4 regions of the Actinoallomurus sp. NBC_01490 genome follow, and region 4 is predicted to be linked to each of the others. Evidence: riboswitches for the same ligand, from Rfam matches in the RefSeq annotation. Region 4 holds a riboswitch; each other region holds the start of a gene.
The links. Region 4 has a riboswitch for cyclic di-AMP ahead of OG417_RS51350 (C40 family peptidase). Riboswitches for the same ligand answer to the same signal wherever they lie in the genome.

Region 1 (4,173 bases), 3.2 Mb from region 4:
ATCCACCAGGCGATCTCCTCGGGCCGTGCGGGGCGCCCGAGCGGGACGCGGGCGAGCATCTCGTCGCGGCTCGCGGCGATCTCCTCAGGGGTGAACCCGGCGTGCGTCAGCACGGGTGTCTGCGTGATCCCAGGAGCGACCGAGACGACCCGGATGTTCCGAGGAGACAGCTCGACGGCCCAGGTGTGGGTCAGGAAGTCCAGGGCCACTTTCGTGGACCCGTAGACGGAGTTGCCCGGGAAGGCGCGCCCTGGGCCGTTGGCGGTGATGTTGACGATCGTGCCGCCTCCGTCCTCCAGCCGGGGCAGGGCGGCCTGAGTGAGCATCAGCGGGCCGATGAGGTTCGTGTCGAGCTGCTGCCGCGCGACGTCCCGGTCGATCGTGCCGAGCGGCGCCGGCCGGGTGATGGCGGCGTTGTTCACCAGGACGTCAAGCCGCCCGAACGCCTCGACCGCAGCGGTCACGATCCGGGCGGGCGCCTCGGGTGCCGCGACGTCGGCGGCGAACGTACGGATGCCGGGTCGTCCTTCGGCGGTCCGGTCGAGGTTCTCCGCGTTTCGGCCCACGACGAGCACCTGGGCACCCTCACGTGCGAACTGATGCGCCGTTGCCCGGCCGATCCCGGTGCCGCCACCGGTCACGATCACGCTCTGACCGTGGAGTGACGTCTTCGTCATATCCTGCCCGTCCTTGTCGTCTCTGGGTCCGCTCGGCCGTGCCGGGCGGTGTCGCGACGACGCTAAACGTTGACCCCGGCGTCAGGGTCAAGCGCGCGAGGGAGAACAGGCGGAGACGGGGAGGCCGCCGGCGCAGGCCGACCGAGCGCGAGATCGCGCTCCAGGGGCAGGGTCGGCCTGCAACGGGTCCACGTGCCGAGCCGACCGTTGAGATCGGACGTCCGGCTCGGTGCGGGACCGGGGAAAGCGGCAGTGCCGGGGCTCGGAGAAGAGGGCCCGGGCGATGACCGAGGGCCCTCCCACGGGCGGGGAGGGCCGGCTCGGGCTTCAGAGCCCGCTCTCAGACGTTGAGCGACTCTTCGGAGCTGGGCTGGGAGACCGCGGCGTGGAGGGTGTTCCAGAACGCCAGCTCGACGTCCTCCTCCAGCTCGGTGATCTTGCCCCAGAACTCCTTGTCCTCGGCCAGCGCGGCGGCCTCCGCGGACAGGACGGGCATGACCGCCGTACCGGCGTCCGCGGCGTCCAGGTCGGCCACGCTCATGTCGGCGGGCATCTCGACCGGCGTGCGGTGGTGCTTGCCGCGCTTGCGGACGCGGACGTTCGGGGTCGGCACCGGCACGCGGACCTTCGCCTTGCTCAGCGCCAGCGTCACCGTGCCGAACACCACGACGGCCAGCAGCCCGGTGAGGGCGGCCTGCTGGTCGGGCAGCGGCGGCGCGGAGTCGTGCTGGGCCGTCGTCTGCGTCTCGTGCATGGGGGTGGCCGGCTGCTGACCGATCTCCTTGGCGGCCGGCGGCGGCGCCGAGTGCTTAGGGACGTACTTCTGCTCGGCCGGGGCCGCCTTGACCTTCACCTTCGACGGGTAGCCGTACCCGACGACCTGGCTGACGTCGCGGGTGGCGCGGCCGAGTTGGTCGTTGTGGTTGGCCTCGATGGTGTGCAGCGTGTGGCCGTGGACCGACTCGACGATGCCCACGTGCTCGATGTCGCCGATGCTCTTCCCGCCGTTCCACGAGAAGAAGACGATGGCGCCCGGCTCGGGGTGGTGACCCCACGCGTGGTGCTTCTTGAACCACTTCGCGTGGTCCGGCGTGGAGGCGAACTCGCCGGTCCAGTCCTTGACTCCGGCCTTGTCCGCCGCCCAGGCGAGGAACATGTCACACCAGGCCGCGTCCTTGAAGACGGGGTCCTTGCCGACGTGCTTGCCGTACCAGTCGCCGTACTTGGTGTACCCGCTGGCCTTCTCGTGATAGCCGAGCTGGCCCTTGGCGACCTGCAGCAGTTTGTGACCTATCGGATCCATGTCTCCCCTAACGCCGCCTACCGGGTTAGCTGACGGGTTCGGGCCAGGAGGAGCCCTACCGTGCGAGACGGATTCACCCCAAGGGACTACGTGGGTCCCCGGCTCCTGCTGCACTGGGGGTGCAGCCGGATTCGGCGGTCGGTCTGTCACCTCCCGGGTGGAGGTAAGTCACAGCCCGATTACGGCGCAATGTATCTGAAGTGTCGCGACAACGGCAACGCGTTCGGAGCGGAAAGTATGGAGCGAACTACTTACCCACTGTAACCAAGTCCTGGGGTTGATCGTCGCGCAACGGCGGAATTGTGGCTCTCATCTGCGGGAATGGAAGAGTAGCCAATCGCGGCGCCAATGAGGCCCGGCGCGCAGCGTAGTGACCGAACCCACGCCAGGGTGGTGCTCGCTGGACCGAGTCGACCGGCTTTGTCGGGAGATGCGGCAGTTCATCCCGGCGGGCCGCAGGCGCCCGGATGAAGCGCGACAGAACGCCACAAGATGCGACGAATCGGATGTGTTGCGTCGTTGTGAAAAAACTTCCAACAGAGGAAGCAGAAAGTCAGCAATCGCCATACCCGGCTGTGGGCGAGCGGCGGGGAAGCGCCCGGCTCCGGCCCGCCAGGAGAGGACCGGAGCCGGACGCGAAACGCCGCCGGCACCTCAGTCCACGGTCAGCACGATCTTGCCGCGCGTGTGTCCCTCCGCGCTCAGGCGCTGGGCCTCCGCGGCCTCCGCGAGCGGGAACGTCTTCGCCACCGGGACCGTCAGGCGGCCGTCGTCGACGAGCCGCGCCAGCGCCGCCAGATCCGTCGGGTCCGGGCGGACGAATACGTATCGCCCGCCGCGTTCGGTCACCGACGGGTCCACGATCGACGCCCACCGGCCCTTGCCGGTCAGCAGCTTCGGCGTCACCTCGAGGGCCTCGCCGCCCACCAGGTCGAGCGCCGCCGAGACGCCGCCCGGGGCGAGCCGGCGCACCTCATCGGCGAGCCCCGGCCCGTACGCCACCGGCTCGGCGCCGAGCGACCGCAGATGGTCGTGGTTGCGCGGGCCGGCCGTGCCGATGACCCGGGCGCCCCGCGCCAGCGCGATCTGCACGGCGAACGACCCGACACCGCCGCTCGCCGCGTGGATGAGCACCGTGTCGTCCTCGTTCACCCCCAGCGCCTTGACGAGCGCCTGGTACGCCGTCAGGCCCGCGAGCGGCAGGCCGCCCGCCTCGGCCCACGACAGCCGCGCCGGCTTGCGGCCGAGCGTGCGCACCGGTGCGGACACCAGCTCGGCGTACGTGCCGCGGCCCACGTGGTCCTCGCGCACGTAGCCGATGACCTCGTCGCCCGGTGAGAACTCGCTGACGGCCGGCCCGACGCGTTCGACCACGCCCGCCAGGTCCCAGCCCGGGACGACCGGGAAGTCCGTCGGGAAGAGTCCGTCGAGGCGGCCCTCGCGGATCTTCCAGTCCACCGGGTTCACCCCCGCCGCCTTGACGCGTACGAGGACGAAGTCGGGCCCGACCTTCGGCTCCGGCGCGTCCTCGGCGAGCTTGAGCACGTCGGGACCGCCGTATTGGTTCATCACGATGGCTTTCACACCGTCACCGTTACCCCACGACGCGGGAATTCACCACCGGCGGCTCAGCGAAACCGCGTGTACACGGACAGGCCGAGAACGATCATGATCAGCGGCCCCAGCACGGTCAGCGCGGCGAACAGCGCGCTGCGCCCCGCCTGGTGCCCGTACGGCACCAGCGAGGGCGGGCGGCCCGCCACCGGCCAGGGCTCGCGCAGCTCGTCCGCTGCCGGCCGGTCGTCGAACCCCGGGTCGACCCGGCCGCCCAGCGGCAGCCCGGCCGCCCAGCCGAACAGCTCGGCCAGCGCGGTGGGCGGGATGTCCAGGCCGGACGCGAAGTAGCGGACCTCCGCGGCGGTGCGCTCGAGCGTACGGATCGTGTTGCCGAGGCCGAGCCCCTCCAGCCAGCCGCGCGTGTCGCCGCCGAGACTCGCGCCGACCGCCGTGCGGCGCAGCACGTCGGCCTTGGTGACCACCACCGCGATGCGCCGCTGCCGGCCCTGGTCGGCGCGCGACCGCAGCTCGGCCAGCAGCCGCTGCAGGGTGTCGGAGGGGTCCTCGTCGGAGGTCGCGGTCGTCTGCTCCACGAGGCGGCGTTCGTCCGTGGTGAGCGCGGCCCGCAGCTCCGGC
Region 2 (4,173 bases), 4.7 Mb from region 4:
CTTCAGCACCGTCTCGGCGCGGCCGGTCGCCAGGATCGAGCAGTTGGCCTTGGACGAGCCCGGGTCGATGTTGGCGCCCAGCCTGTCGATCAGGCGAAGCTGCTTCCTGATCGCCGCGTTGGCCGCCGCGCGCTGCTTGTCGACCTGGTCCTTCTGCTGCTTGAGCTGCTCGGCCGCCTGCTCCGCCAGCGCCTTCTGCCGCTCCAGCCGCTGCGCGGACGCCAGGAACTGGTTCAGCTCCGCCGCGCGGTTGCTGGAGACCTTGGTGAAGGCCGACATCTGGTCGAGCACGGCCTCGGGGTCGTTGGCCGACAGGAACTGGGGGATGTCACCCGCCGCGCCGCCCTCCTTGTACTCCGCCGCAGCGAGCTGGGCGACCCGGGTGTGCAGCTGGTTGAACGTCGCCTGCTCGACCGTGACGGAGGACTTGAGCGCCTTGAGGTGGCTCTGCGCGGCCTTCCAGTCCTCCTTGGCCTTGTTGTACTGGTTGGCCAGCTGGTCGACCTGGTCGTTGAGCTTGGCGAGCTGCTGCTTGGCGGCGCTCAGCGAGGGGGTCGGCTTGGCCTCCGCGGGGGCGGCGGGCAGGACGAGCCCGGCGACGATGGCCGCTCCGGCGGTACCGACGATCCAACGACTGGTTTTGGACATGGTTGAACGCTTCATCTCCACTGTTGTCAGCTCCCTACGGACGGCCCGCGCCGTAGTAGTTCGAGCTGTAGTAGCCGCTCAGGCTCTCGATTTGGACGACCGTGCCCGTGTGCGGTGCGTGGATGAACTGGTTGTTGCCGACGTACAGGCCGACGTGGCCCAGGTTGTCGAAGAAGACCAGGTCGCCGGGCTGGAGGTCCGAGCGGGCCACGCGGCGGGTGGCGTTGTACTGGTCCGGCACGACGCGGGGCAGGCTGACGCCGGCGTGACGCCAGGCCATCATCACCAGCCCGGAGCAGTCGAAGCTGTTCGGTCCGGCGCCGCCGTACTTGTACGGATCGCCCTTGTGGGCGTAGGCGTACTCCAGGGCGAGGCGGGCGGGGCCGGACGCCGGCCCGTTGTAGGTGCCGCCATGGCTGCCGCCGGAAGCGCCGCCGCCGAGCCTGTTGACCAGGGACTGCTGCTGCGCGGCCTGCTTCTTCAGCTTGTCGAGCTGCGCCTTTTCGGACTTGAGCTTCGCGTTGAGGTCGGCGGCGGCCTGCTGCGCCTGCGCCTTCTGGCGCTGCAGCAGCTGCGCGGCGTTGAGGAACTGGGTGACCTCGGTGGAGCGGTTGTGCGCTACCTGGGTGAACACCGAGATCTGGTCGAGCACGTCTTCGGGGTTGTTCGCCGACACGAGGGTCGGCAGGTCGCCGGAGTCGCCGCTCTTGTACGCGGCGGCGGCGAGTTGGGCGACCCGCTCACGAAGGTGCTCGTAGGTCTTTTGGTCCTCGGCGACCGACTTTCGCAGAGCGTCGTACTTTTTCTTGGCGGCCTGGCGCTCTTCTTTGGCCTTGTTGTAGACGTTGTCCTGGTGGTCTACCTGGGAATTCAGCTTCTTGAGCTTGGCCTGGCTCTCTTTCAGCGTCGGCTTCGGCGCTGCTTCGGCAGGCACGGACGGCAGCACCAGCGCCGCCGACGCCGCTACGCACAGGGTCGCCAGGGCACGTGCCCCGACTCTGCCTCCCGGCAGCCAGCCGACGGTGGCACCGCCGGAACTGCGCTCTGTTGCCACGATCGCGGCACGCCCCTCTCCCAAGGACCGCCTACCGGGTTAGCTGACGGATTCGGGCGTGGAAGTCGCCCTACGGAACGCGAACGCTCCGATTCACCCCTGGAACCTGGTTCCCCGGCTCGGTACGGCGATGGGTGACCCTCGACGGAAGGTCCCCGGGAATGCCGTGTCGACTCGGCGGGAGCCTGTCGCCGTCGCCTGGGGGGCGACGAACGAGCGACTGACTCAGCGCGTGAGACTAGTCAAGTATCACCCTGGTAACAACCGCTTCTACGGGAATACTCGCAATTTCCGTCAATCTGGCAGCAGCGTGCGCACAAGTGATTACGAGGCGCGCCCGTCGGAGATCGTCAGGCGGAGCGGGGGAAGCATGCCGCCCTCCGCGAGAACGTCCAGCGCACGGCGCTCACCGTCGCTGATCTCCACGGCTTCGACCGGATCGCCCAGCATGAACGAGACCACGCAGTCCGCGCACCCGACGTTGCGTAGCTCACACTTTTCGCAGTCGATGAGCATCGTGCCTCCTCGTGTCGGCGTCATGACACAGACGGTAGGACGAGGCACCGACAGAAACGCCTCACGTGCGGCTGAGGCGCCTCAGCAGCAGTGACGCCGGAGCGGGCCGCGCGTCGGCGCGCCGGGCGGCGTCGCACACCTCCTGGTCGGAGGAGATGACCACCACCGCCCGCCCGCTCGGCTCCGCGCGTACGAGCTGGCCGATGAGGTCGTCGGCGGTCTGGCCGGGCGCGCTGAACAGCACGCGCACCCCGCGCGGCGCCTGCACCGCGACCGGGGCGTCCAGCTCGGCTCCGTCGAACACGACGGTCACCTCGGCCTTGGTCTGGGCGTGCAGGACGCCGACGCCCGACACGAGGCGGGACCGCTGGTCCGACAGGGGAAGGTCGCCGTACCCGGTCTTGGTGACGTTGTATCCGTCGATGATGAGGTGCACCTGCGGCAGCGTGAGGAGCTGGTCGAGCAGCGCCGGGTCGCTGTCGGCCAGCGCCCGGCCCGGCAGCGTGCGGTGACCGGGCCGCTGGGGCGTCACAGCGCCGACGTTGTCGGCCGGCCGGGTGATGCCGGTCGGCAGCCCGATCTCCTCGCGCAGGCCGCGCGCGGCGTCGGTCAGCGCGTCGAGCAGCACCCGCAGCCGGGTGTCGTCGAGGTTGCGTCCCTCGCGGGCGGCGCGGCGGGCGCTCTCGGCGGCCGACTCGGCCTGCGACAGCCGGGCGCGCAGCCGGCGCAGCTCCGCCTCGGCCGCGGCCGCCGCCGCCGACGCGGCGGCGCGCTCCTCCCCCGCCTGGCGGTCCAGCTCCTCCGCCCGCGCGTGCTCGCGCTTGGCGCGCGTGCGGCTCTCGTGCAGCTTCTTGCGCAGCTCGGCGTTCTCCGCCCGTGAGGCGCGCAGTTCGGCGCGGAGCTTTTCGATCTCCTCCGAGCGTGTCGCCTTGGCCGCGGCGATCTGTTCGTGAAGCTCGGCCACCTTGCGGATCGTCGCGGCCTCGTCGGCCGCGAGGGCCGAGCGTTCGAGGTCGCGCCGCGCCGTCTCGACCCGCTCGGTCCAGCCCGGCGGCCGCATGAGGTACGCCAGGGCGGCGACGGTCACCGGGTCGGCCGCGGCCGGGACCGTGCCCGACTCCAGCGCCGTGGCCAGCTCGGCGTGGTCCTCGCGGACGGACTCGGCGACGCGCTCGCGGAACACGTCGTCCTTCGCCAGCTGGGCCGCGATCGGCGTGGCCGCCAGCCGGGCCCGGCGGCGCGGCTCGAACCGCGCGACGCGCCGCAGCGGCGCCGGGACCTGGTCGCCCGGCAGCACGCCGACGGTGTGCGCGGCGAACTCGACCACACGTTGCCGCACCGCCTCTGGCAACGGCTGGTCGAGATGCTCACCCGGGCCGGTGTCGATGATCTTTCTCCTCACGAGTGGTCGGGTCGTGCGCCCGGCGAACATACCGCCGGGGCGCCCGTACCGCCGTCGCTGCCCAGCGTAGACGGCAGGACACCCCGGAGTAGGCGATCCTCCGACGAATGCCCCGGTCCTCGTCGCCGGCGACGGCCGCCGAATCCCTTCCGGAGGCCCCGCGCGGGCCGGCTTGTCGGTACCCGGCCGTACGGTGCCTGCCATGGCCCCCGAAGGCCCTGCCGTGCAGGGCACCCTCGACGATCTCGGCACCCCCCTCATCGGAGTGACCTTCGTGGTCGTCGACCTGGAGACCACCGGCGGCTCGGCACGCGACGACGCCATCACCGAGATCGGCGCGGTCAAGGTGCGCGGCGGCGAGGTCCTGGGCGAGTTCGGCACGCTCGTCGACCCGGGCATGGCGATCCCCCCGTTCATCACCGTGCTGACCGGCATCACCCAGCAGATGGTCGTCGCGGCTCCACGCATCGAACAGGTGCTGCCGGCGTTCCTGGAGTTCGCGCGCGGGGCCGTGCTGGTGGCGCACAACGCGCCGTTCGACATCGGCTTCCTC
Region 3 (4,173 bases), 2.9 Mb from region 4:
CGACCGGATCTGCGTGACGTCCTCGATGAAGGACGCCGTGCTGGTGGATATCGCCGCCAAGATCCGGCCGGGCATCGACGTGCTCTTCGTCGACACGGGCTACCACTTCGCCGAGACGATCGGCACCCGTGACGCCGTCGAGGCGGTCTACCCGGTCAACGTGGTGAACGTCACATCCTCGCGTACGGTCGCCGAGCAGGAACGCGACCTGGGTCCCCGGCTCTACGGCCGGAATCCGGACCTGTGCTGCCACCTGCGCAAGGTCGAGCCGCTGAACCGCGCCCTGGAGCCGTACCTCGCGTGGATCACCGGGATCCGCCGCGAGGAGACCGCGCACCGCCGCGGGGCCAGGGTCGTGGAGTGGAACGCCTCGCGCGGGAAGGTCAAGGTCAACCCGCTCGCCCGGTGGACGCACGAGCAGCTCGGCGCGTACATCGAGGAGAACGGCATCCTCGTCAACCCGCTGCAGTACGACGGCTACCCCTCCATCGGCTGCGAGCCGTGCACCCAGCGGGTCGCGCCCGGCGACGATCCGCGCAGCGGCCGGTGGGCCGGCACCGGTAAGTCCGAATGCGGCATCAACCTCTGATCACCTGCGCGCCCCCGCCGCCTCTGGTGGCGGTGGCGCACGGCAGCCGGGACCCGCGTGCGGCGGCGACGGTCGAGGACCTGCTCGACCTCGTACGCCGCCGGTCCGGGCTGCGGGTGATGACGTCCTACCTCGACCACGCGCCGCCGACGCCCGGCCAGGCGCTGGGGGCGCTCGCCGGCGACGGCGCCGGCGAGGCCGCCGTCCTCCCCCTCCTGCTGACCGCCGCGTACCACAGCAAGACCGACATCCCCGGCGCGCTGACCGAGGTGCGCCGGGACCACCCGCGGATGCGCCTGTGGTACGGCGCGACGCTCGGGCCGCACCCGCTGATGATCTCCGCCCTGGAGCGGAGGCTGGCCGAGGCCGGTGTGACGCCCGATCCGGACACGGCCCTCGTGCTGGCCGCCGCGGGGTCGAGCGACCCGTCGGCCAACGCGACGATCGGCCGGATGGCCCGCGGCTGGCGCGGATGGCGGCGTGTCGTCCCCGCCTACGCCTCCGCCGCGCGCCCCACGCCGGCCGAGGCCGTACGCGGGCTGCTGGACGCCGGGGCTCCGCGGGTCGCGGTCGCCTCCTACTTCCTCGCCCCCGGCTACTTCGCCGACAAGGTCCGCGACGAGTCGCTCGCGGCCGGGGCGACGGCGGTCTCGGCGGCGCTCGGCGCCGCGCCCGAGCTCGTAGAGATCATCAAGCAGCGCTACACCGAGATCATCACGCTCGGTGATCAAGCAGCTGTCGGCTGAAAACCCTTATTTCACCGGGGTTTCGGGCTTGACAGACCAGCCCATGTGATCTTCTCGCAGGTCAGAGCCGGGGGATGTCCATATTTACCCTTTACGGCCCGAAATATGTTTGCTATGTTCGGTTGACCGACGACGCCCCCCATGCGCCGTCCGTAACATCTCCGCCGGCCAGGGCCTGCCCACCAGCACCACCGCGTGCGGCACGCGACGACGCGTGAGAGGGGCCCCCCTTCCGGGCCGCGACGGTTCATAACCAAGAGCGCCGCTCCGCGCATCCCTTGCGATCCCCCCTCATGGATCCACCTCCGATGCCGGTTCGGCAACGCGCCGCATCCGCCGCGAAGCGACGGAGCCGGACCCCGTGTCTCTGACAGGGCGTGTGGCACGCCTCCAGTGTGCCCGCAGGGCGACTTCCCGCCCGAGCCCGTGGGGTGATCGGCAGGCGCCGGGAAGTCAGGAGTGCACCGGACGAATGGACGACAAGATCCCCTAGACCTGAGAGAAGTGGCCGTACACACGGCCCGCCATCCCCCTGTTCTTCGAGCCGTCCCCTCAGACGGCTCCCGCTGAATCCGCACTTCGCGGAACCGGGGACCCACCGCACCACTGGGGTGAATCGGCGCATCCCCTTTGCGCCGTAGGGCAGCTTCCACGCCCGAACCCGTCAGCTAACCCGGTAAGCGGCATGGAAGCAAAGGAGTGCTCGAACGTGTCAGGTCGACACAAGAAGTCATGCCGTCTGCTGCGTAACACCAGACTCGGCGGTTCCCTCGCCGCCGTCACCGCCGTCGGCGCGACCGCGATCAGCCTGATCGCGGCGGCCCCGGCCGGATCCTCCCAGAAGGTCGACGCGGTCTCGGCCGGAGCAGTGGCGACCGTGCCCCACGACGCCGCGTCCCCCAAGAAGCCGGACACGCTGGCCCTGGCCGACAAGAAGGCCGGCAACGTCAACACCGAGAAGCGCCAGGTGCTGCCCAGCGCGAGCGACGCGCTGAAACTCGCCGAGTCCCAGGTGGGCGTCACCGAGGACTCCTCCGGTGGCGGCACCAAGTTCCAGCAGTGGTTCGTCTCCTCTCCGTGGGCCGAGCGCGGCGTCCAGCGCGACGGCGGCAAGGTCTCCGACTACGCCAACGCGAACTGGTGCGACATGTTCGTGTCCTGGATCGGCGCCAAGCTGGGCGTGAAGGGAATGGGCGCGGACGCCTTCACCCGTACCCACGCCCAGTGGTTCAAGGACCAGGGCCGCTGGGGTGAGGACGCGACGCCCGGCGCCGTGGTCTTCTTCTCCTGGAGCGGGAGCAAGTCGATCGACGACATCGACCACGTCGGCATGGTCATCAAGGACAACCACGACGGCACCATCCAGACCATCGAGGGCAACACCGACAACGCCGTAAAGATCCGCACGCGCGACAAGTCGTCGGTCGTCGGCTACGGCTACCCCGAGTACGGCTCCAGCGACGCCTGAGCCCTCTCCCCGCCCCGGCCGCGCGCCGGCCGGGGCGGCCCGCCCTGCACGTCGTCTCCGACTCCCCTGTGCTGAGAGGCCATCCCCCCATGTTCGAATTCGCCAAGCATTCCCTGGATCGATTCTCCACCAAGACGATCGCCTCGGTGGCGACCGGCGTCGTCGTGGCCGGCGCCGGCCTGTCCGTCGCGCTCACCCACTCCGCCGACTCGTCCCCGGCCGCCCGTACGAGCAGCGTGCAGGTGACGCAGGAGGACTCGGGCCTGCTGGGTCCCGGCTCGGAGGGCCACGCGGTCAAGCTGCCCCGGCAGGCCCCCACTGAGAAGGCCGACAAGAAGGCCGCCATGCCGGGCGGCGTCTCCACCGGCACGTCGTTCTGGGACGCGGAGACCGCGTCGGGCAAGCCGATGTCGTTCCACACGATCGCCAGCCCGTACTGGCCGCTCGGCACCAAGGTGAAGATCACCGTCGGCAAGAAGAGCGCCGTCGGCGTGGTCGAGGACTTCGGCCCGGCCGAATGGGCGGTCGCCCAGCACAACCCGCCGGCCATCATCGACCTGTCCGAGGAGATGATGCAGTACTTCACCGGCACCCGGTCCAACTCGATCCCGATCAAGTTCCAGGTGCTGCAGCTGGGCGACGGCCCCGTCTACCGCCACTCGGGCACCGGTTACGACATGGCGACCGGAGTCTCCGAGAAGTAGCCCTTTCCCGCCCCCATCCCCCCTGGGGGCGTTCGGGGCCCCTCCTGCCCGAGGGGCCCCGAACCTATTTCCACGGTTGCGTCGAAGAAGTGAACTGCGGTTCAATTCTTGTGTGCCGTACCGCCGCACGCCCCGCGTCGAGGCGCGCCTGAGCGCCTCGCGGGAGCGCATCCTGTCCGCCGCGCTCGCGATCGTCGCCGAGCACGGCTACGCGGGATGCTCGGTGGCCGCCGTGGCGCGCCGGGCGGGTGTCGCCACCGGCAGCGTCTACCGCCACTTCCCGGCAAAGGCCGACCTGGTCGCGGAGGTGTTCCGCACGGCGTCCCGGCGCGAGGTGGACGCCGTCGCGCGAGCGGCGACCCTGGAGGGCACCGCCGCCGAGGCGGTCGCCGCGGTGATCGAGACCTTCGCGGGCCGCGCGCTGCGGGCCCCGCGGATGGCCTACGCGCTGCTCGCCGAGCCGGCCGACCCGGCCGTCGACGCCGAGCGGCTGGTGTTCCGGCGCGCGTACGCGGACGCGATCGCGACGCTCATCACCCGGGGCATCGCCGCGGGCGAGCTGCCCGACCAGGACGTCCAGATCAGCGCCGCGGCGCTCGTCGGGGCGATCGGCGAGGCCCTCGTCGCCCCGCTGGCGGCGGGCGCCGCCGCCGGCACCGCGCGGGT
Region 4 (4,173 bases):
GGAGATGCGCGCTGAGAAGGGGAGCGCCTTTCCGCCGGGCGACAACCGGCGGTGTGGCACGTATCAGGCGCTCTCCTCCTCGGCGTCCTAGTCTTCGTAGGAAGGAGTGGAGAATGGACCGCGGCGAGGCGAACTGATGGCGGAGGTGGCTGATGCCGATCGCAGGGCCTCTCGAACGCGCGATCATGGAGGCGTTGTGGGACTCGGACCGGCCGCTTCTCATCCGTGAGTTGCTGGTGCCCGTCAACGCGGGCTCGCCGAAGCCGTCGGCTTACACGACGGTGCAGACCGTGGCCGACCGGCTCGTGCAGAAAGGGCTGCTGACGCGCGCGCTGGACCGGAACGCCTGGCGGTACGCGCCGACGCGCAGCCGCGAGGAACATGTCGCGGGCGTGATGGCCGAGGCGCTGGCCGGTGCACCGGACCGCGGGCCGGTCCTGGCGCGGTTCGTGGAGACGATCGACCCTCAGGACGCACACCGGCTCTTGATCGAGTTGGCGCAGCGGTCGGCTCCGTCCGGCGAGGGCCGGCGTTCGTGATCGTGCTCGGAGGGCTCGGCCTGATCGTCCTGGCGCTGGGCATCGGCGCCGGACCGCTGCTGAGTGAAAGCGCCTGGAGCCATCGGCTGCCCAAGGCCGCCGTCTTCGCGTGGGCGGGAGTGCTGGCCGGCGCCATCGCCGCCGCCGTGGGCATGGTCGCGGTCGTCTCGACGGGACACCACGGGCTGGGACATCAAGTCGCGGAGTGGCTGGTGAACTGCTGGCACCACCATGAGGGCAATGGCGCCAGGTGGTACGTGCTCAACGCGTTGCTGCTCGGCGCGACGCTCGCCGCGGTGTACGTGTCGGCGCGCCGCTACCGGCATACGCTCCTGCAGCGGCGGCGGCATCACGAGGCTCTTCAGTTCATCGTCCGCACATCGAGTGAACTGGACGATGTCTGCGTACTCGACCACCCCGTCCCGGTCGCCTACTGCGTCCCCGCGCGGACCCGGCTGATCGTGGTGAGCAGTGGCGCGCTCGACCGGCTGGAAGACGGCGAGCTCCAGGCGGTACTCGCGCACGAACGAGCGCACCTGCGCCACCGTCATCACGTCATCCTCACGGTGGTCGACTCGCTGGCCGCCGCGCTCGCCTGGCTGCCGACTTTCCGCGCCGCGCGCCGTGACCTGCCGCTGCTGCTGGAGATGACCGCGGACGAGATCGCCGCCCGCCGCTGGGGTCGCGCGACGGTGGCGGCGGCCCTACGGAAGCTCGCCATCTCACCGAGCCCGGCCGGAGGTCTGGCCGCCGGCGGTTCTGATCATTCGCAGTTGGACAAGCGGCTCGCCAGACTCGAAACCCCGCCCCCCGCCGACGACGCACAGGTTCGGCGCCTGACGAGGATCACCGCGATGACCTCCATCGCGGTCCCGCTCCTCATCTCCGCCGCCTGGATCTCCGCGACTCCCCTGTTGTGCTGAAGCTCCGCACCCACAAGGCCTCCTACAGTTATTAGGAACCAGCCTGTCCGACCTGCCACTGTCTGCGGTGGATGGCGCCCAAAAACGCGAGACGAGTGGCATGCGACATGACGATCTCCTACACTCCGTCAGAGAGTCGGTTGTCCCTTGCTTCACACGAAGCTCAGCCGACCCGCCGAATCCCCTGCGCGGGGAACCGGGAACCCGAGTTCCTGGGGTGAATCCGCAGCGCGCCGCGCCGCGGTAGGGCGACTCCGGCCCGAACCCGACAGCTAACCCGGTAGGCGTCAAGGAGAGGAGATCCCCCGTGGCGACCTCGTGCTCGCGATATCGGCGATCCGGCCGCATCGCAGGCTTGGCGGCCCTCGCGGTCACCGCCACTCTGCTCGCGCCCGTGCCCAGTGCCGACGCCGCGCCCAAGCCCTCGGTCGCCGCGACGAAGAAGAAGCTGGCGAAGCTCAACAGTCAGGTCGACAAGCTCGTCGACAAGTACAACAAGGCCAAAACCCAGCTCGACGCGGCCAAGAAGGAACTGAAGGCTCTGAACGGCCAGGTCACCGCCGAGGAACGCACGTACAAGAGCATGCACACGCGGGTGGCGCAGATCGCGGCGGCGGCCTACAAGAACGGGACTCTGGACTACACCACGTCCCTGCTGGCCGCGCAGGATCCGAACGCCGCGCTGAGCCAGATGTCGGCGTTCACCCAGCTGTCCAGCAGCCGAAGCCAGGAGCTCAAGGCGTTCGTCAACTCGGCCCAGCGCCTCCGCCGCGAGCAGGCCATGGCGCAGTACGCCCTCCAGGTCGTCAAGAAGCACACCGAGAGCGTGAAGAAGCAGAAGACGACCGTTGAGAAGGCGATCAACCAGCAGAAGGAGCTCCTACGCGAAGCCGGAGTGCTGGGTGGCCCTGGAGGTCCGATCGGCGGAACCTACACCGGTCCCGCCTCGGGCCCGCCGCGTAAGGCCCTCGAATACGCCTATGCCCAGCTCGGCAAGCCCTACATCTACGGCGGCACCGGCCCGAAGGGCTATGACTGCTCCGGCCTGACCATGATGTCCTGGCGCGCCGCCGGCGTCAGCCTCCCCCGCGTCGTCCCCGACCAGTACGCCGCCACCCGCCACGTCGCCAAATCGGACCTGCAGCCCGGCGACCTGGTCTACTTCGACAACCTCGGCCACGAGGGCATGTACGTCGGCGGTGGCAGGTTCATCCACGCCCCCCACACCGGCAGCGTCGTGAAGTTCGACAGCATGTCCAACCCCTGGTACGTCTCGCACTACGTGGGCGCCAGCCGGCCCTGACAGATCTCGCACAGACGGCCCGGCGAGCCGGCTCGTCTCATCCGACCGCAGCGACGGCGGGTACGAACACCGACACGACGATCCGGCCGCCTCGGCCATGCCCCTCGCCGAGCGCGTCGAAGGTGAAGTGCTCCATCGGCAGCAGGTGAGTGCCGCCGATCGTGACGGGCCTGCGCACCTCGTACACCGCCGGCCAGGGACACCGGTAGAAGCATCCGAGCCGCTCGCCGGCCCGGTCGGTGGCGAAGACGATCGCGCCCGTCCGGAGCGCCGCGTCGATCTGCGCCTGGACCCGGACGGTCGCCCCCGGCCACGGGTCCGCGGCCCACATCTTCTCGACCGCCGCGCGCGCCGATGGACGTGAGCGCCACAGTGTGCGCCGACCCGGATCGGTGAGAGACCAGATGTCGATCCTCGACGGGCCGCGGGCGACGAGCGAGACCACGGTGGTGGGGTCTCGGGCGTCGAGCAGGGCGGGCATCGCGGCGACCTGGCCGAAGAGGAACAGCATCCGGAGCGCGTACCGCAGATAGGCGGCGGTCATCGCCGACCATGACGGTTCATCGAGGTCCGGCTGCTCCGTGTACTCGATCGCCGCGGCGGCGTTGTCGAGTAGCCAGTGAAGCCAGAACAGATCCTCCTCATCCCTGACCGGCGCCCGGACATGGTCCGCCAGGGTGGAGCCGCCCCGTGCGTGAACCGCCCGGAGGGCCGCCGCCATCGCGGTCGACAGTGGATAAGGACCGTACGTCCGGTTCGGCCACCCCGGTGGCTCGGCCGGAAGGTGCACCTGCTCCTCGATCCGGTACGAGGCGTCGGCCGCGGCGGGGCCGGCCTGAGACATCCAGCGGCTCGCCGGACCCAGGAACGCCAGTATCCGAGCCGACGCCTCGGGGCGTACGGCGCCGAGAGTGCGAACCCGCACCGCATCGAGCAAGTGCTCCCCGACCATCTGCAGGACGTAGGCGTTCCAGACCGCCAGCAGCCGCCCCGCGAAGTCAGGCGGGAACCGACGCGGTGCCGTACGCCCACGGAGAAGTTCACGGCGCAGGCGCTCCGCGTCATCCAGCTCCCGGCGGACGAGCCGCCCCGCGGACCGGTACTCCTCGAAGGTCCGCAGGGGCAACCCGCCCTCCAGGGGCCGGACCGCGCGGATCGGCGCGGCGGACGGTTTCCTGCCCACCCGGCTCCTACATACCGGCCATCGCGGACGCGCGCTCCGACGGGCGAGCGCTCGCCATCACCGAGTGCATCGAGTCCCAGAACGCCAGTTCCTCATCCTCCTCCAGGGCGGAGATCCTCCCCCAGAACTCGCGATCTTCCGCTTGGGCCGCCGCCTCGGCCGTGAAGGCCGGCATCACCGCCGTACCGACGTCGGCCTCGTCGAGGTGCGCCGGAGTCATCTCGG

Region 1: another riboswitch for cyclic di-AMP. It lies ahead of OG417_RS36630 (CHAP domain-containing protein); the one in region 4 lies ahead of OG417_RS51350 (C40 family peptidase).
Region 2: another riboswitch for cyclic di-AMP. It lies ahead of OG417_RS19545 (C40 family peptidase); the one in region 4 lies ahead of OG417_RS51350 (C40 family peptidase).
Region 3: another riboswitch for cyclic di-AMP. It lies ahead of OG417_RS37925 (CHAP domain-containing protein); the one in region 4 lies ahead of OG417_RS51350 (C40 family peptidase).

The regions. Positions count from the first base shown of each region.
Region 1 covers NZ_CP109433.1:7,951,172-7,955,344, reverse strand. The annotation lists gene OG417_RS36635 (SDR family NAD(P)-dependent oxidoreductase) at 1-677, opposite strand, end outside; gene OG417_RS36630 (CHAP domain-containing protein) at 1,018-1,980, opposite strand; cyclic di-AMP (ydaO/yuaA leader) riboswitch at 1,979-2,127, opposite strand; gene OG417_RS36625 (NADP-dependent oxidoreductase) at 2,635-3,564, opposite strand; gene OG417_RS36620 (TRAFAC clade GTPase domain-containing protein) at 3,609-4,173, opposite strand, start outside.
Region 2 covers NZ_CP109433.1:4,072,417-4,076,589, reverse strand. The annotation lists gene OG417_RS19550 (C40 family peptidase) at 1-648, opposite strand, end outside; gene OG417_RS19545 (C40 family peptidase) at 683-1,702, opposite strand; cyclic di-AMP (ydaO/yuaA leader) riboswitch at 1,715-1,842, opposite strand; gene OG417_RS19540 (hypothetical protein) at 2,027-2,242, opposite strand; gene OG417_RS19535 (NYN domain-containing protein) at 2,280-3,620, opposite strand; gene OG417_RS19530 (DEDD exonuclease domain-containing protein) at 3,823-4,173, shown strand, end outside.
Region 3 covers NZ_CP109433.1:8,218,890-8,223,062, forward strand. The annotation lists gene OG417_RS37915 (phosphoadenylyl-sulfate reductase) at 1-589, shown strand, start outside; gene OG417_RS37920 (sirohydrochlorin chelatase) at 571-1,335, shown strand; cyclic di-AMP (ydaO/yuaA leader) riboswitch at 1,890-2,033, shown strand; gene OG417_RS37925 (CHAP domain-containing protein) at 2,045-2,803, shown strand; gene OG417_RS37930 (hypothetical protein) at 2,893-3,507, shown strand; gene OG417_RS37935 (TetR/AcrR family transcriptional regulator) at 3,620-4,173, shown strand, end outside.
Region 4 covers NZ_CP109433.1:11,122,161-11,126,333, forward strand. The annotation lists gene OG417_RS51340 (BlaI/MecI/CopY family transcriptional regulator) at 153-539, shown strand; gene OG417_RS51345 (M56 family metallopeptidase) at 536-1,462, shown strand; cyclic di-AMP (ydaO/yuaA leader) riboswitch at 1,626-1,764, shown strand; gene OG417_RS51350 (C40 family peptidase) at 1,818-2,765, shown strand; gene OG417_RS51355 (hypothetical protein) at 2,803-3,948, opposite strand; gene OG417_RS51360 (CHAP domain-containing protein) at 3,956-4,173, opposite strand, start outside.